Parasegetibacter sp. NRK P23: one gene and its partner. The protein of the gene in region 2 interacts with the protein of the main gene of each other region in a pairwise test. Links are inferred from orthologs where the notes say so. Each region holds a gene or a part of one and is shown on either strand. Other genes may lie near its edges. The genes, in order: eno and rpe.

The links.
Region 1: the proteins of rpe (region 2) and eno interact in binary tests that used the Escherichia coli proteins (3 or more experiments, as listed by UniProt). The link is inferred for Parasegetibacter sp. NRK P23 from one-to-one orthologs.

What each region holds. Positions count from the first base shown.
Region 1 is NZ_JAMDLG010000001.1:798,136-808,425, reverse strand. What follows is about bases 4,729-7,523. They hold eno (phosphopyruvate hydratase), read right to left. Parts: upstream 6,875-7,523; coding sequence 5,582-6,874; downstream 4,729-5,581. Other genes in these bases: gldA (gliding motility-associated ABC transporter ATP-binding subunit GldA), read right to left, coding at 6,901-7,523; M4J38_RS03230 (septum formation initiator family protein), read right to left, coding at 5,200-5,514; M4J38_RS03235 (hypothetical protein), read right to left, coding at 4,863-5,099; nth (endonuclease III), read right to left, coding at 4,729-4,810. Outside these bases: M4J38_RS03255 (KUP/HAK/KT family potassium transporter), read left to right, coding at 1-1,598; M4J38_RS03250 (rhodanese-like domain-containing protein), read left to right, coding at 1,598-1,888; M4J38_RS03245 (FUSC family membrane protein), read right to left, coding at 1,857-4,139; more of nth, read right to left, coding at 4,154-4,728; more of gldA, read right to left, coding at 7,524-7,824; M4J38_RS03215 (YhcG family protein), read left to right, coding at 7,952-8,953; M4J38_RS03210 (DUF6814 family protein), read right to left, coding at 8,974-9,219; M4J38_RS03205 (MFS transporter), read right to left, coding at 9,230-10,290. UniProt on the Escherichia coli protein: Catalyzes the reversible conversion of 2-phosphoglycerate (2-PG) into phosphoenolpyruvate (PEP). It is essential for the degradation of carbohydrates via glycolysis.
Region 2 is NZ_JAMDLG010000001.1:2,543,636-2,553,922, reverse strand. Bases 2,673-5,464 are described here. They hold rpe (ribulose-phosphate 3-epimerase), read right to left. Parts: upstream 4,503-5,464; coding sequence 3,843-4,502; downstream 2,673-3,842. Other genes in these bases: M4J38_RS10365 (lipopolysaccharide assembly protein LapB), read right to left, coding at 4,539-5,354; M4J38_RS10375 (TonB-dependent receptor), read right to left, coding at 2,673-3,831. Outside these bases: M4J38_RS10385 (DUF4878 domain-containing protein), read right to left, coding at 1-109; M4J38_RS10380 (PhoH family protein), read right to left, coding at 115-1,116; more of M4J38_RS10375, read right to left, coding at 1,339-2,672; M4J38_RS10360 (hypothetical protein), read left to right, coding at 5,501-5,968; cmk ((d)CMP kinase), read left to right, coding at 6,079-6,765; M4J38_RS10350 (T9SS type A sorting domain-containing protein), read left to right, coding at 6,986-8,617; M4J38_RS10345 (4-hydroxy-3-methylbut-2-enyl diphosphate reductase), read right to left, coding at 8,694-9,905; M4J38_RS10340 (alpha-amylase family glycosyl hydrolase), read left to right, coding at 10,035-10,287. UniProt on the Escherichia coli protein: Catalyzes the reversible epimerization of D-ribulose 5-phosphate to D-xylulose 5-phosphate.

The DNA of each region.
Region 1 (10,290 bases), 1.7 Mb from region 2 along the record:
AACAGATTCCCGCCCTGCACGATATCGAAAGGATGACCATCGTATATATCGTACTGGGTATCCTGACGCTTTTCTTTTTCATGCAGCAATTCGGAACGCATTCCATCGGGCGCCTCTTCGGACCCATCATGTCTTTGTGGTTCCTTATGCTGGCGGGTTTGGGCATCTACCATTTCGCAGATGATCTTTCCGTGCTAAAAGCTTTCAGCCCGCATTACGCCATTCAGTTCCTCGTTACGTATCCCGCCGGTTTCTGGGTGCTGGGCGCCGTATTTCTATGTACCACAGGTGCTGAAGCGCTGTATTCGGATCTTGGGCACTGCGGAAGAGGGAATATCCGCATCTCCTGGATATTTGTGAAAACCTGTTTGCTCGTTAACTATATTGGTCAGGCGGCCAACCTGCTTTCACACCACAACGGCAAATTCGTGAATGATGCCCTGGGACTGAACGCGTTTTACGACCTGATGCCCCAATGGTTCGTGATCATCGGTATCGTGATTGCGACTTCCGCTGCCATCATCGCGAGCCAGGCCATGATCTCAGGTTCCTTCACCCTGATCTCGGAAGCCATGCGGCTCAACCTCTGGCCCCGCATGAAGGTGAACTATCCTTCAGAAGAAAAAGGACAGCTTTTTATACCGGGTGTGAACATATTGCTGTACCTCGGTTGTTGCGGCGTGGTGCTGTATTTTCAGCGTTCTTCCAGTATGGAAGCGGCTTATGGACTCGCCATCACGCTGTGTATGCTTTCTACCACTATTCTTTTCGCCAACTACCTCGTTTCCAAAAGAGTGCCCGCCTTTCTGATCTATCTTTTTCTCGTGGTATATATCGTGATCGAATCGTCTTTCCTGGTGGCCAACCTCATCAAATTCACACATGGCGGCTATATTACGCTGATGATCGGCGGTGTGATGTTCCTCATTATGTACACCTGGTACCGCTCCCGGAAAATTAAGAACCGTTACGTGGAATTTGTACGCCTCGACCAGTATATTCCCATGATCCAGGAACTGAGTAACGATAAATCCGTTCCCAAATACGCCACACACCTGGTGTACCTCACTTCGGCGAATAATCCTAAGGAGATTGAGCACAAGATTATTTATTCGATTCTCAACAGAAAACCCAAACGCTCCGATATTTACTGGTTCGTACACGTAGACACGCTCGATGACCCCTATACCTGCGAATATTCCGTGGACCATATCATTCCCAACGACATTATCCGCGTGGAGTTCAGGCTCGGTTTCCGCGTACAGCAACGCATCAACCTCATGTTCCGGAAAGTGGTGGAAGACCTGGTGAAGAACAAGGAAGTGAACATCACCAGCCGCTACGAATCCCTGGAGAAGAACAATGTGGTGGGCGATTTCCAGTTTATTGTGATGGAGAAATACCTTTCCCAGGACAACGAACTGCCGTTCTTCGAGCGCATTATCATGAAACTGTATTTCTGGATCAAAGAGATCAGTTTGTCGGAAGAACGCGGCTTCGGGCTCGATACCTCTAATGTGGTGATCGAAAAATTCCCGCTCATCGTGTCTCCCGTAAGTAACCTGCGACTCACCCGCATCAACCAGGACCTTGACTGATGAAAGAGCTGAGTTGGGAGGAATGGAAGGCGCTGGAGCAGAAAGGTGAACCATTCGCTTTACTGGATGTGCGCGAAGCAGCAGAAAGAGACGCGTACAATATTGGTGGAATATGGATTCCGCTGGGAGAAATCATGCAACGGTATACCGAGATTCCGCAAGATGTTCCCGTGATTGTTTATTGCAGAAAAGGCATCAGGAGCGGTATCGCCATTCAGCGGCTCGAAGCCCGCTTTGGTTGGACGCATTTGTTCAACCTTAAGGGTGGGCTGCGGGTGCCATCTCTGTAGCGGGGGCACCGGTATGTCCACCCACATTCTTACCCAACTCCTCCACGGTACGGGCGATGAAGATGAACTGGTCGGCGATGGATTTATACTCAGATAGTGTTTTCCGCACCGGGCTATCCGCCACACCTTTCCCCAGTTCTATACTTCTTTCCTGCTTCAGTTGCATCACTTCATGGTTCAACTGTTTCAATGCCTGTTGGGTGGGAGAAGCATCCTCCGCCAGTTGTTTATTGATGGGAACGCCGTTCAGTTTCTTTTCAATGTCTTCCAGTTGATGGTTCAATGCTGTGGTCAGTTGCTGCAATACCGGTTTCTGGTATTGTTGCGCCAATGGCTGCGCATAGTAGGATACGGTAGCGATGTGTGAAGTGAGCACATGGTTGAGCACTACGAACTGGTGCATTTCCTTGCTGTTCTTTTGTTGGTGCACGGGTTCCGACATCATCCGGTTAAAGGCATCGGTAAGGTTGGCGAGTGATACGAACGCGTTCTTCCTGGATAATTTGTATTCCGTATTGGTATAAGGCTTCCCGGCAAATGCGCCGGCGATCACTTTAAAATATTCCCGGTTATCGTGGATGGCGCGGATCATATACTGTCTGATCTGTGTGTATTCCCAGGCAGGTACCAGGAAATAATTCGCGAGGAACGCGATGGCGGAACCAATGGCCGTATCGATTACTCTTTCCGTGAGCAGGGTTCTGAAGTCTCCCGGGAAGAGCAGGTGAAAAAGTATGAGGATATATGGTGTCATCAACACCACGCTCAGCAGGTATTTAGCGCGCATGAAACTGAATGTTCCGATCATCAGGAAAATCATAATGGCCAGCAGGATGTTTTTATCCTGGATGAAATACAACAGCAGTAAACCGATGGCCGCTCCGGCAATGGTGCCGATCAGTCGTTCCCCGTTTCTTTTCTTGGTAAGACTGTAAGCGGGTTTCAGGATCACGATGATGGTGAGCAATATCCAATAACTGTGTCCGAACGGAAGGATCAGCGATATAAGGTAACCTGCGAAAGTGGCCACGCTCACCCTGACGGCATGCCGGAAAGTGTTGGACTGCAAGGTGAGGTTGGACAGCAGCAACCGCAGGTCGATGGCCTGGTGGGTAACGAAGCGATCGTAATCCGGTTCTTTGAATTGCTTGCTGAGTGCGGGGTCGAAAGTGGTGTACTGGTGCAGGGTGTAGATTCTGCCGGCAATGTCTTCAATGCTGTCGAGGATGTGCCTGAGTGAAATAAATGCCTCCACGTTTTCAGCGGTACGGTGTTCATCCCGGAGCTGAAAGAAGAGTTGGTTCACTTTCTCCGTTTTTTTGGACAGCAGATCGGTAGGCGTGGAAGGGAAACCGCTTTTGAGTGCGATTCCTATTCTATCCAGTTCATCTGTTAACTGATAGATCAGGGATTGGTAATGGTGGAGAATGGCATGCTGATCGAAAGCCTGGTGGAGGGCGCGGTAATCCTGGTGGGAGGTCATGGCGCGTTCAAAAAGATCCACCACATCGAGGAAGATCATCACGAGAATTCTGCCTTGCGGTGTGGACTCCCGCACGATATCGCGGCTTTTAAAAAGCATTTCCCTTACGAGGTCCTGCTTCTCGTGCACGATGATTTGTTCTTCCAGTAATTTTCTATAAGCGGCGTCGTAATCCACATTTTTGCTGTAGAACGCGGCTTTGGCGTGCAGGTAATTGGCGGTGGCCTGAATACAATCGCCCATGGCCTGCTGGGTGAGTTTATAGGGCCGAATGCTGTATAGTCCAAGACTCAAGAGCGTGTACCACAATCCGCCCCCGAAGATGTAGGCCGCGTGAATGGCCGCGTCCTCCAAAGTTCTTTTCTCGTCGATATTCAGTACCATCACCAGCAACACCGCCGTTCCAATAGCCATGCTCCGGGTGTTGAATACGCCGATCATGGAGAATATAAATGCTGCTGCGGCAACCCAGGCGCCAAGCAAAACGGGGGAGAAGGCCACAACGCCGGTGATAAAGGCGCAACAGGAGGTAAGGATGAAACATACCACCATGGCGTTTTTCCGGTGGTGAATAGGGCCTGGATTGTCTGGAATGCTGGCGCACATGGCCCCCAGCGATACCACAATGCCCGTTTCCAATGCGCCGAAGTAGCTGAAAATTACAGCAGGAAGCACCACGCCCACAGTAATGCGCACGCCCTCACTGAGGTAGTGGCCGTAGATGAAGTTCTTGTATTCCCTGATGTAAGAGGCCGGCAATTGCAGCATAGAACCAGCTTGAATTAAGAAGATACCTGTTTTTTCTTTTGTTGCTGGTAGAATTTACAAAATTCTGTAATGCCGCACGCGTGGCATTTCGGATTTCTTGCCACACAAACATACCTTCCGTGCAGGATAATCCAGTGGTGTGCTTTGTGCACCAGTTCGGAAGGAATAAATTTGATAAGCTGTTTCTCCGCTGCAAGCGGTGTTTTTGCGTTTACGGTTAACCCGATCCTTGCGGAAACCCTGAACACATGGGTGTCCACGGCCATATTGGGCTGCTGGTCGATCACCGAGGTAATTACATTAGCGGTTTTCCGCCCCACGCCGGGAAGTGTGACGAGTTCATTTACGGTAAGCGGTACTTCACCATTGAACTCGTTCATGAGTTTTTGTGCCATCCCGATCAGGTGCTTGCTCTTGTTGTTGGGATAAGAGATACTCCTGATGAGGGCGAAAATGTCTTCAACACTGGCTTTCGATAAACTTTCCGCGTCGGGATACCGCCTGAAGATAGCAGGCGTGGTCAGGTTAACGCGTTTATCGGTGCATTGAGCGGATAAAATCACAGCTACCAGTAACTGGTAGGGATTGTCGTAAATAAGTTCGGTTTCAGCCTGCGGGATGTGTTCCTGAAAATAGCGGATCACACCTTCGTATCTTTCCTTCCTGGTCATACTTTATTCCTGTATAACCACGAAAGTAGCTGAAAAACCGGAATTGGTTTGGTTACTCGTGTGCAGTTATGGGTTCTGTGTTACGGGCGTAGTTCAGTATATTCAATACCGATGCTGTCCTAGGAGCTGTTAGCAGGCGCTCCATCCTTTCGTGCGCATCTTTTAACACGGCCATTTTCTCTCTCAGGGTCCAATCTTCCTGGAGTGCTTGTTCTATGGCGCCTGTTAATGCGGGAGAACTTTCTTTGTATAGGAACAAAAGTAAATCCTCGGGTGTAAAAGTGGTCATTAGGCAAACCTATTTATGTCCAAAAATTCCTGAAGGGTCCAGCTTCAGGATAGTCCGGTATATTAACGGTGGTCAGTATGGGATATTGCCCAACAGATAACTATTTTTTAACGGAGGCTTCCGGTGTTGGCATCACGAAGAGTTCTTCGTTTGGCTTTTTCATGAAATATTTCTCCCTGGCGTATTTTTCAAGGAGGGCGGGATTAGAGTCGAGCTGGCGGAGTTCTTTGTTGGTAAGACTGATCTCCTGTTCGTAATAAGCTTTGCTTTGCTGTAGGTCCCTGAGTTCGGAACGTCTTTCTGTTTGGGTGATGATATCGTTCCGGTCGAAGAACAGTACCCATACGGCGAACACGATCAGGGCGATCATGTATTTGTTCTTCAGCCAGGATGGAATACGTTCTAATATTTTCATTTCGAGGATTTTAGAAAGAAGAGAAAGCGTTCCGGTAAAGAAACACCTTCTCCCTTATCAGTTCCGTTTATTTGCTGCCGAACCTGATCTGCCCGTTGGGGTAGATCGCGTTGGCTTCCAGTGCCTCTTCGATGCGGATCAACTGGTTGTACTTGGCCATACGGTCGGTACGGCTGGCGCTTCCGGTTTTAATTTGTCCGCAGTTCAGGGCCACGGCCAGGTCGGCGATGGTAGTATCTTCAGTTTCGCCGGAACGGTGGCTCATAATGGTGGTATAACCATTTTTCTGGGCCAGTTGTACGGCATTGATGGTTTCTGTGAGTGTTCCGATCTGGTTTACTTTGATCAGGATGCTGTTGGCGACACCGTTGTCGATACCTCTTTTCAGAATTTTTGTATTGGTTACAAACAGGTCATCTCCAACGAGTTGTACTTTTTTACCGAGGGCGTCGGTGAGTTTTTTCCAGCCATCCCAGTCTTCTTCAGCCATGCCGTCTTCGATAGAAATGATGGGGTATTTGGAGCACCATTCTACCCAATACTGCACCATTTGGTCAACGGTGAGTTTTTTGCCGTCGCTCTTGTGGAAGTGGTATACTTTTTCGTCTTCTTTCCACATTTCGGAGGAGGCGGCGTCGAGTGCGATACCGATCTGCTCGCCAGGTTTGAAGCCTGCGGCTTCGATGGCGGCCAGAACTGTTTCGATGGCCTCTTCGTTGCTCTGGATGTTGGGAGCGAAACCACCTTCGTCACCTACGTTGGTGCTGTAACCTTTTTTCTTGAGTACGCTTTTCAGGTGGTGGAAAATTTCCACGCCCCAACGCAGGCCTTCGCTGAAAGAGGTCGCGCCAACCGGAACGATCATAAACTCCTGGTAATCAATTTTATTATCGGCATGTGCGCCACCGTTCAGGATGTTCATCAGGGGCATGGGCAGCACGGTGCTGTTCACACCGCCGAGGTAGCGGAAGAGGGGCAGGTTGCTTTCGAGGGCTGCGGCTTTGGCCACTGCCATGGAAACGGCGAGCATGGCGTTGGCGCCCAGTTTGCCTTTATTGTCGGTTCCGTCGAGTTCGATGAGTTTTTTGTCGATGCCGGCCTGGTCGTTCACGCTCCAGCCGATCAGTTGTTCAGCGATCACTTCATTTACATTCTTCACGGCCTGGAGTACGCCTTTGCCCATGTAAACGGCTTTGTCGTTGTCTCTCAGTTCCACGGCCTCATGAATACCGGTGCTGGCGCCGGATGGCACGGCGGCACGGCCCATGTGTCCGTTTTCGGTTATAACGTCAACCTCCACGGTGGGGTTACCGCGGCTGTCCAGGATTTGTCTTGCATGAATGTCTGCAATGTAGCTCATGTTGTTGTTGATTTGTTTTGACTAATTTATTGCGGTTTGTTTTGAGCAGTGAGTTCCCGGAAGATGTCTTCCAGTTTTCCGTTTTCGCTTTGCAAAGAAACGATATTCAGGTTGTGCTGCAAAGCCAGTTCAAGGATTTGCTTCCGGAGTTTTTCGGGGCTGGAAGTAGTGAGCAGCCAGGTGTGGGCATCTGTTTTTTCTGCGGAAAGGGTATCCGGGAGGCGGAGCAGCCATTCGGCTTCCAGTGGTTCGCCAAAATTTACGCGAAGTCGCTGCTGGTCGCCATTGGTGTTTTTCAGGTCTGAAAGCGGCGCGTCCGCAACCAGTTCTCCCTTATTAATAATGATCACTCTTTCACAAAGTGCCTCCACTTCCTGCAGAATATGCGTGCTGAAAAGAATGGTCTTTTGTTGCCCCAGGCTCCGGATCACTTCCCTGATCTCAATGATCTGGTTGGGGTCAAGGCCGGATGTGGGTTCATCCAATATCAGCACTTCCGGATCGTGGATCAGGGCCGCGGCTAGTCCCACCCGCTGTTTATACCCTTTGGAAAGCTGCCCTGTTTTTTTATGGCTTTCCGGAGTGAGGCCCGTCATGGCGATCACGGCGTTTACGCGTTCTTTGGTCTTTTTGCCCAATCCATGCACACCAGCAATGAAATGAAGGTATTCCTTTACATACATGTCATAATACAGCGGATTTGCTTCGGGAAGGTAACCGATTTTTTTCTTCACCTCCAGTGGCTGAGCCTGCACGGAAATGCCGTTTACGGTTATTTTTCCGCCATCCGGCTGAAGATAACCGGTCATCATTTTCATGGTGGTGGATTTCCCGGCACCATTCGGGCCGAGAAAACCAACGATCTCACCGGGCTTCAGGGAGAAAGAGATGTTGTTGACCGCTTTTTGTGTGCCGTAGTGCTTGCTGACTGCCTCGATGGATATTGACATATTGGTTACTTCTGCTACGAAAATACGGATAGCATCCGTTAAAAAACGGTAGGGATACCGTGTTTTTCTGTCTTTGAAAATTATGTTAGCCCTAAAATCAGGCGCAACTTTGTAAAAATTGAAAGAGATGAGTGAGCAGGAGTTGTATGGATCGATCAGGGAATTGATTGTTGGGGCAAGGGAAAAAACGCTACGTGCCGTGAATGTTTTGTTGCTCCAAACATATTGGGAGATAGGGAAGTTGATTGTGGAAGAGGAGCGGAAAGGGAAAGCAAGGGGCAGGTACAGCGACCGTATTTTGAAAAATGTTTCCGGCAAACTTGAAAGAGAATTCGGAAGCGGCTACGCCGAGCGAAGCCTGAGAAATATGAAAGCTTTTCATCAGGCATTTCCAATTCGGTCCGCACTGCGGACCGAATTGAGCTGGACGCATTACCGTTTGATTTCCAGGGTTGTAAATGAAAAGGCCCGCAACTTTTACATGGAAGAATGCGTTTCCGGAGGCTGGAGCTCAAGAACCCTGGAGCGAAACATCAGCAGCGGTTATTTTGAAAGAATAAAAGCATTCCCAACCCCAAAAGATGGTGTACTGCCACCTGATGCCCGGGCATTCATCAAAGACCCTTACATTTTCGAGTTCCTGGGGTTATCGGCTGAGCAGGTCCCTGCGGAAAAGGACCTCGAAACCGCATTGCTCAAACACCTGCACCAATTTCTGATGGAACTTGGCAAAGGTTTCGCATTCGTGGCAAGGCAGCAACACCTTTCTACCGAAACAGGTGACTTTTATGTTGACCTGGTATTCTATAATTATTACCTGAAGTGTTTTGTGCTGATTGACCTGAAGAAGGGGCGCCTCACCCACCAGGATATCGGCCAGATGGATATGTACGTGCGTATGTATGAAGACCTGAAAAGAGCACTTGACGATAATCCCACCATCGGAATCATTCTCTGCACGGAGAAAGATGAAACCGTTGTGAAATACTCTGTGCTATCCGGTAGTAGTCATCTGTTCGCGAGCAAGTACAGGCTCTACCTGCCGGAGGAAAATGACCTGAAACAGTTGATAGAACACGATCGGCTGCTCTTTGAAATGGAAAGCAGGACGCGGGAACGCGGTCCCTGAGTATAGGGTGATCGCTCCCGCTATACTTCTTCGGAGTTTTCTGGTAATTTATCATACTCTCCCTTCCAGGCATACCATCCGAAAAGGAAGAAGCCAATAGCAATGGGAGAGAAAATGGCGATGATGATGATCCAGGGAACCGGTTGGTTGATTTCGGCCTTCCCGTTCGGATCAATATATACGCCCGCTCCTATGAATAGCGTGAAAAGAAGGGCCGGAGCGATCAGCATCCATACCAGGCCAAGCGTTTTTTTAAGTTGGTTCATGATGTTTCGTTTAATCATTTACGTTTTCATCGATCCGGTTGTTGAGGTAGAGGCAGCCGATGATGAGGCTCAATGCGGCAACACCAACAGGGTACCATAGTCCTGAAAGTGGCGTAGCGCCCGGAAGCGTTGAAATCAATACACCTATAAAAGGGACAAGTCCACCGAATACGCCGTTACCAATATGGTAAGGTAACGACATGGAGGTATACCTGATTTTGGTAGGGAACAACTCAACAAGGAAAGCCGCAATAGGGCCATACACCATGGTTACAAACAATACCATGATGAAGATCCAGCCGGTCATTTTCCACTGATCAGATGAAGAGAGGATCACGTTTTTTACATAAGTGATGGTTCCTTCAACGGTTTTCGGCGTTTCCGTAAGAGAACCGCCATCGGCGAAGGTAGTTACAGTGGCGCCTGTTGCTGCCACTGCAGTTTTGGAAGCAACGGTTTTCAATGTAGTATCTGCGATATTACGGAGTTGACCGAACAGCGAAAAATAGCTGATCACACCCAGGAACATCCCGGTAAGCATGATGTTCTTTCTGCCGAATTTATCGGAAAGGGAGCCGAAGATGACGAAGAATGGCGTGGCCGCGAGCAAAGCGATACCAATGATGGTATTGGCCTGCTCATAGTCCACCTTGCAAACGGTCAGAATGAAATTCTGTGCGTAGAACTGGCTGGTGTACCATATCACGCCTTGTCCCATGGTGGCACCAAACAGTGCCAGGAGTACCATTTTGAAGTTCTCTTTTTTCCCGAAACTCTCTTTCAGGGGGTTGGTGGATGTTTTGCCTTCCGCTTTCAGCTTGCTGAAGAGCGGCGACTCATTCATCTTTAAACGGATGAAAATGGAGACTACCACCAATAAAATGGATACCAGGAAAGGATAACGCCAGCCGTTCCCGTTCACGAATTCATCCACCCCTACGATGCGACGGATCGAAAGGATGACACCCAGGGATACGAACAAGCCCAGTGTGGCGGTGGTTTGGATCCAGCTGGTATAAAATCCGCGTTTCTCTTTTGGCGCATGTTCGGCAACGTAAGTCGCGGCGCCGC
Region 2 (10,287 bases):
GGGCGTTCTCTGCATTTTTTGGCGCGTCGTCGTGGGAATTGCATGCAAGCCAACAGCCTGTTACTGTGGTTAAGAACAATAACAGGCTGCGTTTTTTACTTTTCAACATTTGAATTATGATTGATGTCTGTTCTGGGATCGTTGTTCCAGATACGCTTCCTCACGTTCCTTGTCTTTGTCGTAGGCGCGGATAATGGCTTTCACCAGTCTGTGCCTTACAACGTCTTCTTCGTCCAGCTCAATATGCGCGATGCCATCAATGTGTTTCAGGATGCGGGTGGCTTTATCCAGACCGCTTCGCTGGTTCTTGGGAAGGTCCACCTGTGTGGGGTCTCCCGTTATAATGGCTTTCGCGTTGGCGCCTATACGGGTCAGGAACATTTTCAATTGCAGTTCGTTGGAGTTCTGCGCCTCATCGAGGATGATGAAGGCGTTGTCCAGCGTTCTTCCGCGCATATAAGCCAGCGGTGCAATTTCGATGGTCCTGGTACTCATGTAGTAACCAAGTTTATCGGCGGGAATCATGTCGTCCAGCGCATCGTATAGCGGACGAAGATACGGATCAATTTTTTCTTTCAGGTCGCCGGGTAAAAAACCAAGGCTTTCGCCTGCTTCCACCGCGGGACGTGTGAGGATGATTTTTTTAACGGCCTTGTTTTTCAGGGCGCGTACGGCCAGGGCTACGGCAGTATATGTTTTACCGGTACCCGCGGGTCCGATTGCGAATACAATATCATTCTTATCGCAGGCGGTTACCATGCGTTTCTGGTTGGCCGTCCGGGCGCGTACGGTTTTTCCGTTCGGACCAAATACTAAAATGTCGTTCGGATTTCTTTCTACAAAATTGTCAACGGTCTCGGCATCGTCTCCACCAAGGATCTGTTCAAAATAATTCTCACTCATGTGTCCGTTTCTTTCGAGGTACTGCACAATGAGGTCGATCTTTTCTTTGGCGGTTTCCACTTGTTCAGGGGCGCCGCTGAGTTTGATCTGTGTGCCGCGTGAGAGGATCTTGAGTAGTGGGAATTTCTTTTTCAGGAGGTCCAGCTTTCCGTTGTTGACCCCGAAGAATTCAATGGGGTTCACCGTTTCGAGGTTGATGATCGTGTCTGTCAAGGTGTTCGAATTTTGGTTCACAATTACTGGCGCTGCAAAGGTTCAGTGCAATTTATATGCCTTCAGCAATGAAGGTCATACACTGATAACGCTTCTAACCAAATATAGTTTTTGAACACTATTAGATGCAATTTTAGTTATTAACAGGATGTTGAAAGAAATGTCTGTAAAGCACTGTTATTTAATTCTTAACCGAAATTGTGTAATGCTGTTTTTTAACGTTTACCAGCGCCCCACGAGTTTGATGTTCAGCAACCGGGGTGTGAGCCGGTTGGGAATGGAGAAAACGTTGTTGGAAAAGTCTTTCACCATCTGGTAAGAAATGGTATTCGCCCTGTCGATGAGGTTGAACACCTCGAGGCTGAGCCAGATGTTTTTGAAGTTCCTGAACGGGCTTTTGCTTCTCCTGTTGCTGGCGTCGGTGTCCAGTAAAAGCGCGCTGAATCCCATGTCCATGCGGATGTAGGGTTCAATGATGAGCGCGTTTCTGTACTTCACGCTATTGGGTAAGTTAAAGGGCATATTGCTGCCGTAAATAGCGTTAATGTGCACCTTGAAGTTCTTGTTGGTGGAAAGGTAGTCCTGGAAGAAAAGGCCGAAGGTGATGAAGCGGTCGGTAGGGCGCCTGAACCAGCCTCCGTTCACCAAAGTGCTGTCGGTTGGATTGTTCTGTTCATCCAGTGTGTAGTTGTAATAAGTATCGTTTTCCAGGTTCTCTCTTGTGCGCATGAAACCCAGGCTCACCCAGCTTTCCGCGTCTTTTACGATCTCTCCGAAGAGGCGGGTTTCAAATCCGGCGGCATAGGCTTTTGCGTTGTTCTCTCCTGCGTAACGGATCTTCACGTTCTCCTGGTCGTAGGTAACCACATCGTACAGGTTCTTGTACCATGCTTCGGTGGTAAGGCGGAAGGGACGGTCGTTCCAGGTAAACTGGTAATCCATTCCCGCGCTGACCTGCCAGCTTTTCTGTGCCAGCAGGTCGCGGTTCACGCTGCCATCGGGTCTGCGGAGTTCGCGGTAAAAAGGAGGCTGGTGGTAAGCGCCGAGTGAAGCACGGAAAATAATGTCCTTCTTCCATTCCGGCCTGAACGTGCCCTGCAGTCGTGGCGACAGCAACAGTTCTTTATTGAGTGCGTTGTAATTGAAGCGAAGTCCTGCCTGTAAAGTAAATTTTCCTGAATCTGAAGGGAGAAGATTGTCCTGAAGGTACCCGGTCAGTCTGATGAAATCCAGGTCCGCATTGGAACGGATCGCTTTGTTCAGGGTGAGCGCGCCGGGCTGGTAGGGAAGGGAGTAACCTGCTGAATCCTGCAACTCCCATTCATTCAGTTTGTCGTAGATATTGTATTGCTCAAGGCCAAGTCCCCATTGGATGAAATGTTTTCCTGCATCCAGCGCTCCTTTGTGAGAGAGGTGCAGGTTCTGGAGGTTGAGCCTGTTCCGGGCGAACTGCTGGTAAAGTCCGGCACCAAGGGGATTGGTGATGGAACCAAATTCCGGTTTGCTTTTATCGAATTCTCTTTCTCCAAAAAGATAGGTGCCTGAAATGTCGATGGATTCTTCTTCTTTGTTCTGAAAATAAGAAGCCATCCATTTGAGCCGGAGTTTATCGTTCACGATGCGCTCCGCGGAAATGCCGAGCATATTGGTGGCGTACCGGTCTTTTTCTTTTCCTTCAAAATAAATATCGAGGGCGATGTTGGCGGTGTAGAAGGGACTGAATACCGAGGTGGATTGCTGGCTGAAGGTGGGTTCCAGACTAAACTTTGTTCCAGAGCGGATACCCGTGGCCGATAGTTCCCAACGGTTGTTGGGGCGATACGTCAGGAAAGCCTGCACATCAGAAGAGGAAGGTACGTAATTGCCCTGTGTTTCCTGGCTCGCCAGCAGGTTGCGGTTGCTTCTGTTCCTGGCCCCGGCCAGCCAACTGAGTTTGCCGTTCCTGGAGGCGCCTTCCAGGTGCAGTCCCTGTTCCAGCAGGGAGATGTAAGCGGATCCGCCGCTGCGCGAAGGTTGTTTGTATTTTATATCGAGTACCGAAGAAATTTTATCGCCATATTTCGCTTGGAAACCGCCATTGTAAAATTGTACGCTGCGTGTAAGTTCGGGGTTAATGAAACTCAACCCTTCCTGTTGTCCGCTGCGCACCAGGTATGGTCTGTATACTTCAAAATCGTTGATATAGATAAGGTTCTCATCATAATTGCCACCCCGCACGGAATATTGGGAGGTCAGCTCATTGTTGGAACCTACCAGTATTTTGATAAGGCTTTCAATGCCGCCTGTGGTAGAAGGAAGTATCAACGCGTTTTTAGGGTTAATGCTCACCAATCCCGGTTGATAACGGTCGGCATTGTTGGTGACCACTACTTCTTTTAAAGTATTGGTTTCCCTTTCAAGCTTAATGGTGATCGTTTCCACCTCCCCGGTATTCAGGATGAAATTCTTCTGAAGCGGCTTGTATCCTGTATAAGTAAATACCAGCGCAAAGGCTTTGTTGGAGGGAACGGTCCATTCAAACCGGCCGGAATCATTGGAATTCAATCCGCCGTTCTTTCCCAGCATTGAAATCGAGGCGCCACTCAGCGGATGATCATTCTCATTCAGTATTATGCCTTTTACGGTAGCCGTTTTGTTTTGCGCGACGGCTATTTTTCCTAAAGAAAGCAGGAGGAAAGAAATCAATAAGCAGCGGAAAATAGTGGGGGATAGCATTCAGCGTTGGTTCAGCTAATGGGTTGGGTATTCTTTAAAGCGGCGATGGTGGCCATTGGGTCTTTCGATTTGAAAACGGTGCTGCCAGCTACCAGTACGTCTGCCCCGGCACCCAGTATTTGTGCCGCGTTGTCTTCGGTAACGCCGCCGTCAATTTCGATCAGCGCCGAGGCTTTGCGTTCCTCGATCAGTTTTTTAAGTTGCCTGATCTTTTCTAAGGTATGCGGAATGAATTGTTGCCCGCCAAAACCAGGATTCACACTCATCAGGCAAACCACATCCACATCGTTGATGATATCGGTAAGCAGGTGAATGGGGGTATGCGGGTTAACAGCGATACCGGGTTTCATACCCAGTTGCCGTATCTGTTGAATGTTCCGGTGGAGGTGCGGACAGGCTTCAATGTGTACCGTTAATATATCCGCGCCTGCTTTTTTGAACGCCTCAGCGTATAAACCCGGTTCCTCGATCATCAGGTGAACGTCACAGGTTTTTTGGGTGGTGGTCCTGATCTGTTCAATCACGGGCAGGCCGAAACTGATGTTCGGCACAAATCGCCCGTCCATTACGTCGAGGTGGAACCAGTCTGCTTCTGAAGCGTTCAGCATGTCGCAGGTTTCCTGTAAACGCAGGAAATTGGCGGCAAGCAGGGAGGGAGCGATGATCGGCATTGTATCAGTTTTTGGAGATAATTCGCTGCAATATAATCAGTCGGCGAGTTTCTGCAACGCTTCACGTGCGGCTTTATAGTCCGGATCGAGTCCTATCGCTTTTTTATATTGGTTGGCCGCGGTGGTTTTTTCTCCCATTTCTTCGAGGCATTTGCCCTGCCAATAATAAGCATCGGGATAGCTGTTGGAAACGGTGGCAGCCAGTTGGAACACTTTAAGCGCGTCGCGGTAATTTTTCTGGTTGAACAACAATCGCCCCTTTTCCGTGTAAGACTCCATGAAAGTATGGTCGATATTGATGCTTTGGTTGAAGGAACGGAGCGCCTCCGGCTGATTGCCTTTTTGAAGATGGTATATGCCTTTAATGTAGTAGGGGTCTCCTTTGGGGTTTTGCCGGCTCATGCGTGCGATCAGTGTATCAGACAGTTCCAGCGCTTTGGAGTTTCCTGTAACGGCATACAGGTAAGCCAGGCTAAAAGGCGTTTCGGAAGCAGGTTCTATCCTGTAAGCGGTTTCGTAAGCGAGGATGCCTGCGGTGGTATCTTTCAGTTCCAGCAACAGTTCTCCTTTAAAAAGGTGCAGCGCGGGGTTGAGGGAATCTTTTTGCAGGATGGTGTCCGTTTGGCGGAGTGCTGGCCTCAATTCGCCCTGGCGCCGTAAGCGGGCCGCGAGTTGCATACGGAGGGGGAGAGAATCAGGATAAGAACGGATTTCAGCTTTCAAACGGCTGATCGTATTCTGTTCCGGTTGTTCCTCCTGCTGTTGTCCTCCGGCGGAACCATTGTGCTGGCAGGAACTTCCCGCAAAAAAAGAGGTCATCAGGATAACATATGCGGCGTAACTGAACTTCATCTGCTTCAAAATTTATTGCGGGCCCGAAAACTGAAATTAAACATTCCAGTATTAAACGAACAAAATGCAGAAAAGGTATATTTGCATTTCAATCAACAAATTACGCGTTCTATCTTAATAATTTTCAACTCTTTAAAATTACACGCATGTACACAGGAATGCTCCATTTGCATAGTTTTTTACGCTGGGTGATCCTTCTTTTGCTGGTCATCGCCATCCTCAGAAGTATCGCAGGTATCTCCGGTAAAAAAGCGTTCACGCCAGGTGATAAGAAAACCGGGCTTTTCCTGATGATTTCCTGCGATATTATGTTATTGATCGGATTGTACCTTTGGGCCGTGGGCGATAGTTGGGGGCTGGTGCACATCAAGGCCGAAGGCATGGCTGGTGTAATGAAGAACCCCACCATGCGTTTCTTCGCGGTGGAGCACTTCATCAGCATGATCATCGCCATCGCGCTGGTGCACGTAGGCAAATCCTTCGCGAAGAAGAATATCGCCGACGAAGTGAAGCACAAGCGTTCCCTGCTGTTCTATGGACTGGCATTGCTGGTGATCCTGATTTCCATTCCCTGGCCGTTCCGCGAAATCGGAGCAGGCAGAGGCTGGTTCTGATAAAAAATGTTTCGTTCAATCGTATTTCTTTCCGGCACGGTATTCCGGGAAGAAATACGATTTTGATTTACATCCTACTGTTTTTTCAATAAACAGCTAAATTTTTTGTTGTGGTTCCCTCGAAAAAGATCATAGTAACCATCGATGGCTGGTCCTCCTGCGGAAAAAGTACACTCGCCAAGCAGCTGGCGAAGGAACTGAACTACGTTTATATAGACAGTGGCGCGATGTACCGGGCCGTTACCCTGTATTTTCTGAGGAACCATATCGACTGGACCAGTCCCGTACAGGTGGTAGAGGCCCTGCAAAATATTCACCTGGATTTCCGTTTCAACGAACAAAGCGCCCAGAGCGAAATGTTCCTGAATGACGAAAATGTGGAATACGTGATCCGCGACCTTGTGGTGGCCGAAAAAGTAAGCGATGTGGCTTCCATTAAGGAAGTACGCGATTTCGCCGTGGCCCAGCAACGGAAAATGGGTGCCCGGAAAGGCATTGTAATGGACGGCCGCGACATCGGTACCGTGGTTTTCCCCCATGCCGAACTAAAAATATTCATGACCGCCGATAACGCCATCCGGGTGCAGCGGCGCTTCAAAGAACTCTTCCAGAAGAACCCCAACATCAGCATTGAAGAGGTGAAAAATAACCTCGAAATGCGCGACTACATTGATTCTCACCGCGAAATAAGCCCGCTCCGGCAAGCAGATGACGCCATCGTTATCGACAATACACACCTCACCATGGAGCAACAATTACACAAGGCTTTGCATCTCGTTAACGAAAAATGCGGGTAAAACACTTGCAGGTTTTCAAAATGGCATTTACCTTTGCCTAAGCATTAACACCTATTCGTACCCAAAATCCTCTTAAAAACTCCATCGGTTAATCTGTATGGCTTTTATGGTAAACTTCTACTGAAAAGTAGTGCTGTCCATTTATTGCCCGCGCTTAACCACCTCCAATCTCCGGTTTGAAAAACGGCTTTACCACTGTTCACATACAAACCACAATAAGATGAATAATTTTTACACAAACAACGGCAAAAGCCGTAACGGCATCGTATTGCCTATTCTTTTTGCCCTGATCTCTTTCTTCGCCACTGCCGCGCAGGCGCAATGCCCATCCGGCTCCGTGGCTCCTACCAACTGGGCCACTTATAACAATGGAGATGTAGTTTGTATTTCTTCTTCCTTCACCGGTGGTCTTACCCTTAACAATGGCGCTAAACTGTTCATCTCCAGTACCGGTTCCTTCACCGGACAACTTACCGCCAAACAAGGTTCTATTGTAGAAGTAGCTGTTGGCGGCACATTCAGTCCTTCAGGTCTTTGGGATTTTAAAGGTTCACTGCTCAATTATGGTACCGCGGTACTGAATAGCGCCAGTTTCAAAACCGGTGCAAGCATTCAGAACGAAGGCGCCATCAGCGGAAACAGCCTTCAGTATATGGATGGACCGCTTACTTTCTCCAACGCGGTATGCGGTACCATGAACATGCCTTCCCTCCAGGTGAAGAATAACGTTACTTTCAATAACAATGGCCGTCTTAATATTTCAGGATCTTTTGAAGTGCAGAGTGGCGGGAAATTTAATAACCGCGGTCGCCTTTATGTATCCGGCAGTTCCGTGATCACCGGGAAAGTGTACAACGAATCATGGATGGTGTTGCAGGGTACGAGTTTGAACCCCGGAGATTCTATTGTTAACCTGCACTACCTGGTGTTCAACGGTGGTATCACCGTAGACAAGCCCATCCGAAACGAAGGACTGGTGATGGTGAACGGGTTGGTGAACTTCAATTCAGCGGGTACCCTCCGTCAGACAAATCCTTCCGCGCTTTTCCGCATCTCCGGCGATATGACCCGTGACAACGTGAGCAACACCGGCGGTAACCTTTATGTGGGTGGAACAACCATTCACAACAACAGCCAACTGAACGGCCTGAATGCTTCCAACAAACTGAAAGTAAACAAAAGCATGAATAACCTCGGTTCCAATGTAGTGGTGGATGCCACCATGCCTTTGTACGATACCACCAACTTTGCGGACAGCTATGGAGCTCCGCTCAACTGTCAGGCTGCCGGAGCGCCTACACCTGTTAAGCTGAGTAGCTTTGAAGCCGCGGAGAAAAACGGAAAAGTTTACCTGAAGTGGACCACTGAAATGGAACTGAACCACAGTTATTTTGAAGTGGAATCCGCTACGGACGGAAAGAATTTTACCGCCATCGAAAAGATCGCTGGTAAAGGAAACGCTTCCACTCAGCAACAGTACAACGCCATTCATACGCAACCCGCGGCAGGCTTTAATTTCTACCGCCTTAAAATCGTGGCAACCGATGGTACCGTTGAATACAGCAATGTAGTAAAACTGAACATGGGTTCCTCCCTGAGTGTAGAACAAGTAAAAACCTATCCCAACCCTTTCATCGACCGCATCAATCTTGATGTAAAACTCGACAAAACACAACAGGTACAGGTGCTGCTGGTCGACAACGCAGGAAAAGTAATGCAGTCGAAGAGCATGCAGCTTTCCGCCGGCCGCCATACCGTGGAAGTGCCCAACCTGGCCGCTTACGCCAAAGGTATTTATACCGTGATCCTGCAAACGCAGGAGCAGAAAGTGGCCATGAAACTGATGAAGTAACACTGTGGTTTGTATAAAAAAGAGGGCCGTCGCATTCTTGCGATGGCCCTTCTTGTTATTTGGAAGTTTTATTTTTTTACGAGATTACCGGATCAGTTGTGCCCGGAATCAATTCCCGTACCCTTTCAATCACCTGCTCCACCAAAGCATCAGGGCAGGACGCGCCACTGGTCATGAGTATACGAAGTGGCCTGTTCGCTGGAAGATAATCGGTGGAAAGCAGTTCGCGCGCATGATGAAAATCGTAATGCAGTATGGAAGTATCCGATAATATTTTTGACGCGTCGCTGATAAAATAGGTCGGGAGTTTCTCTTCACAGAGTTCTACAAGGTGAGAAGTATTGGAACTGTTATACCCGCCCACCACAATGGCTATATCCGCGGGTGTTTCCAACATGCCATACACGGCCTGCTGGTTGTCGTTGGTGGCATAACAAAGTGTGTCGCGGGTATCGGCGAATCTTTCGGTGGTGTTTTCGGGTTTCAGATCGAATACTTTCACCATGATTTTTTTCAGGTATTCTGCGATCTCCTGTGTATCGCTGGCCAGCATGGTGGTTTGGTTCACCACGCCGATACGCTGCAGGTCTTTTTCAGGATCGAATCCCGGGGAAAATCTGCCTTCGAAGAGGGTGAAAAAATCTTCTTTAGCACGTTCACCTGTAATGATTTTCCCGAGTTCAATGGTTTCTTTAATGTCTTTTACCACAAGGGTAGGCGTTCCCGCGGCGCTGTGGGAGAAAGTGGCACGGGTCTCTTCATGCCCGGGTTTGCCATGTACCACCACGCTGTAGCCTTTTTCCGCGATCTGGGCGGAACGGTTCCATACTTTCTCCACGAAGGGGCAGGTGGTGTTGTAATGTTCAACGGCTATGCCCATTTCGTGCAACTTGGATTCCATTTCCAGGGTAGTGCCGAAAGCAGGGATCAGCACAATGTCTTCGGCGCTCAGGGTTGAAAGGGGAATCAGTTCATTGCCTTTCGTATCCATCAGGAAGCGGACACCTCTTGAAATAAGGTCGGCGTTTACCTGCGGGTTGTGGATCATTTCACTGAGGAGGTAGATGTTTTTTCCCGGGTTTTCCTCCACCGTACGGAACGCGATCTCAATAGCGTTTTCCACGCCATAGCAGAAGCCAAAATGCCTGGCCAGGTAAATGTGCAGTGGTCCGAAATTGAGCAGGGTAGGCGTGAAGTCTTTCTTCAGCTTATCCTTGCTGCGTCGTTGTTGTTTGATGGACGTAATGAGCGGACTTCTGTAAAAAGCGGGCACATTGAATTGCTTCATCCGTGGAATATATTTTTCTTTACCCTAACGGGAATATTGTTCATTTGTTCGGCCTTACGGCACGCTGCTTGCGAGTGGTAAAGGTACAAAGTTCCCGAAATACATTAATTTAACCGGCAAACACTATCAATGGCTGTTCTTTTTGATCCTCCTTCCTGGGCTTTTTCTGCGAATATTTATGAAGTGAACCTTCGGCAATACACGCCCGAAGGTACCATCCGTGCTTTTATGGACCACCTGCCCCGGCTGGCGGATATGGGCGTTCAGGTGTTGTGGCTCATGCCGGTTACGCCCATCGCGGTGGAAGGAAGAAAGGGTACGCTGGGAAGTTATTACGCCTCGAAGGCTTTCCGGGCGCTGAACCCGGAATTCGGCACCCTGG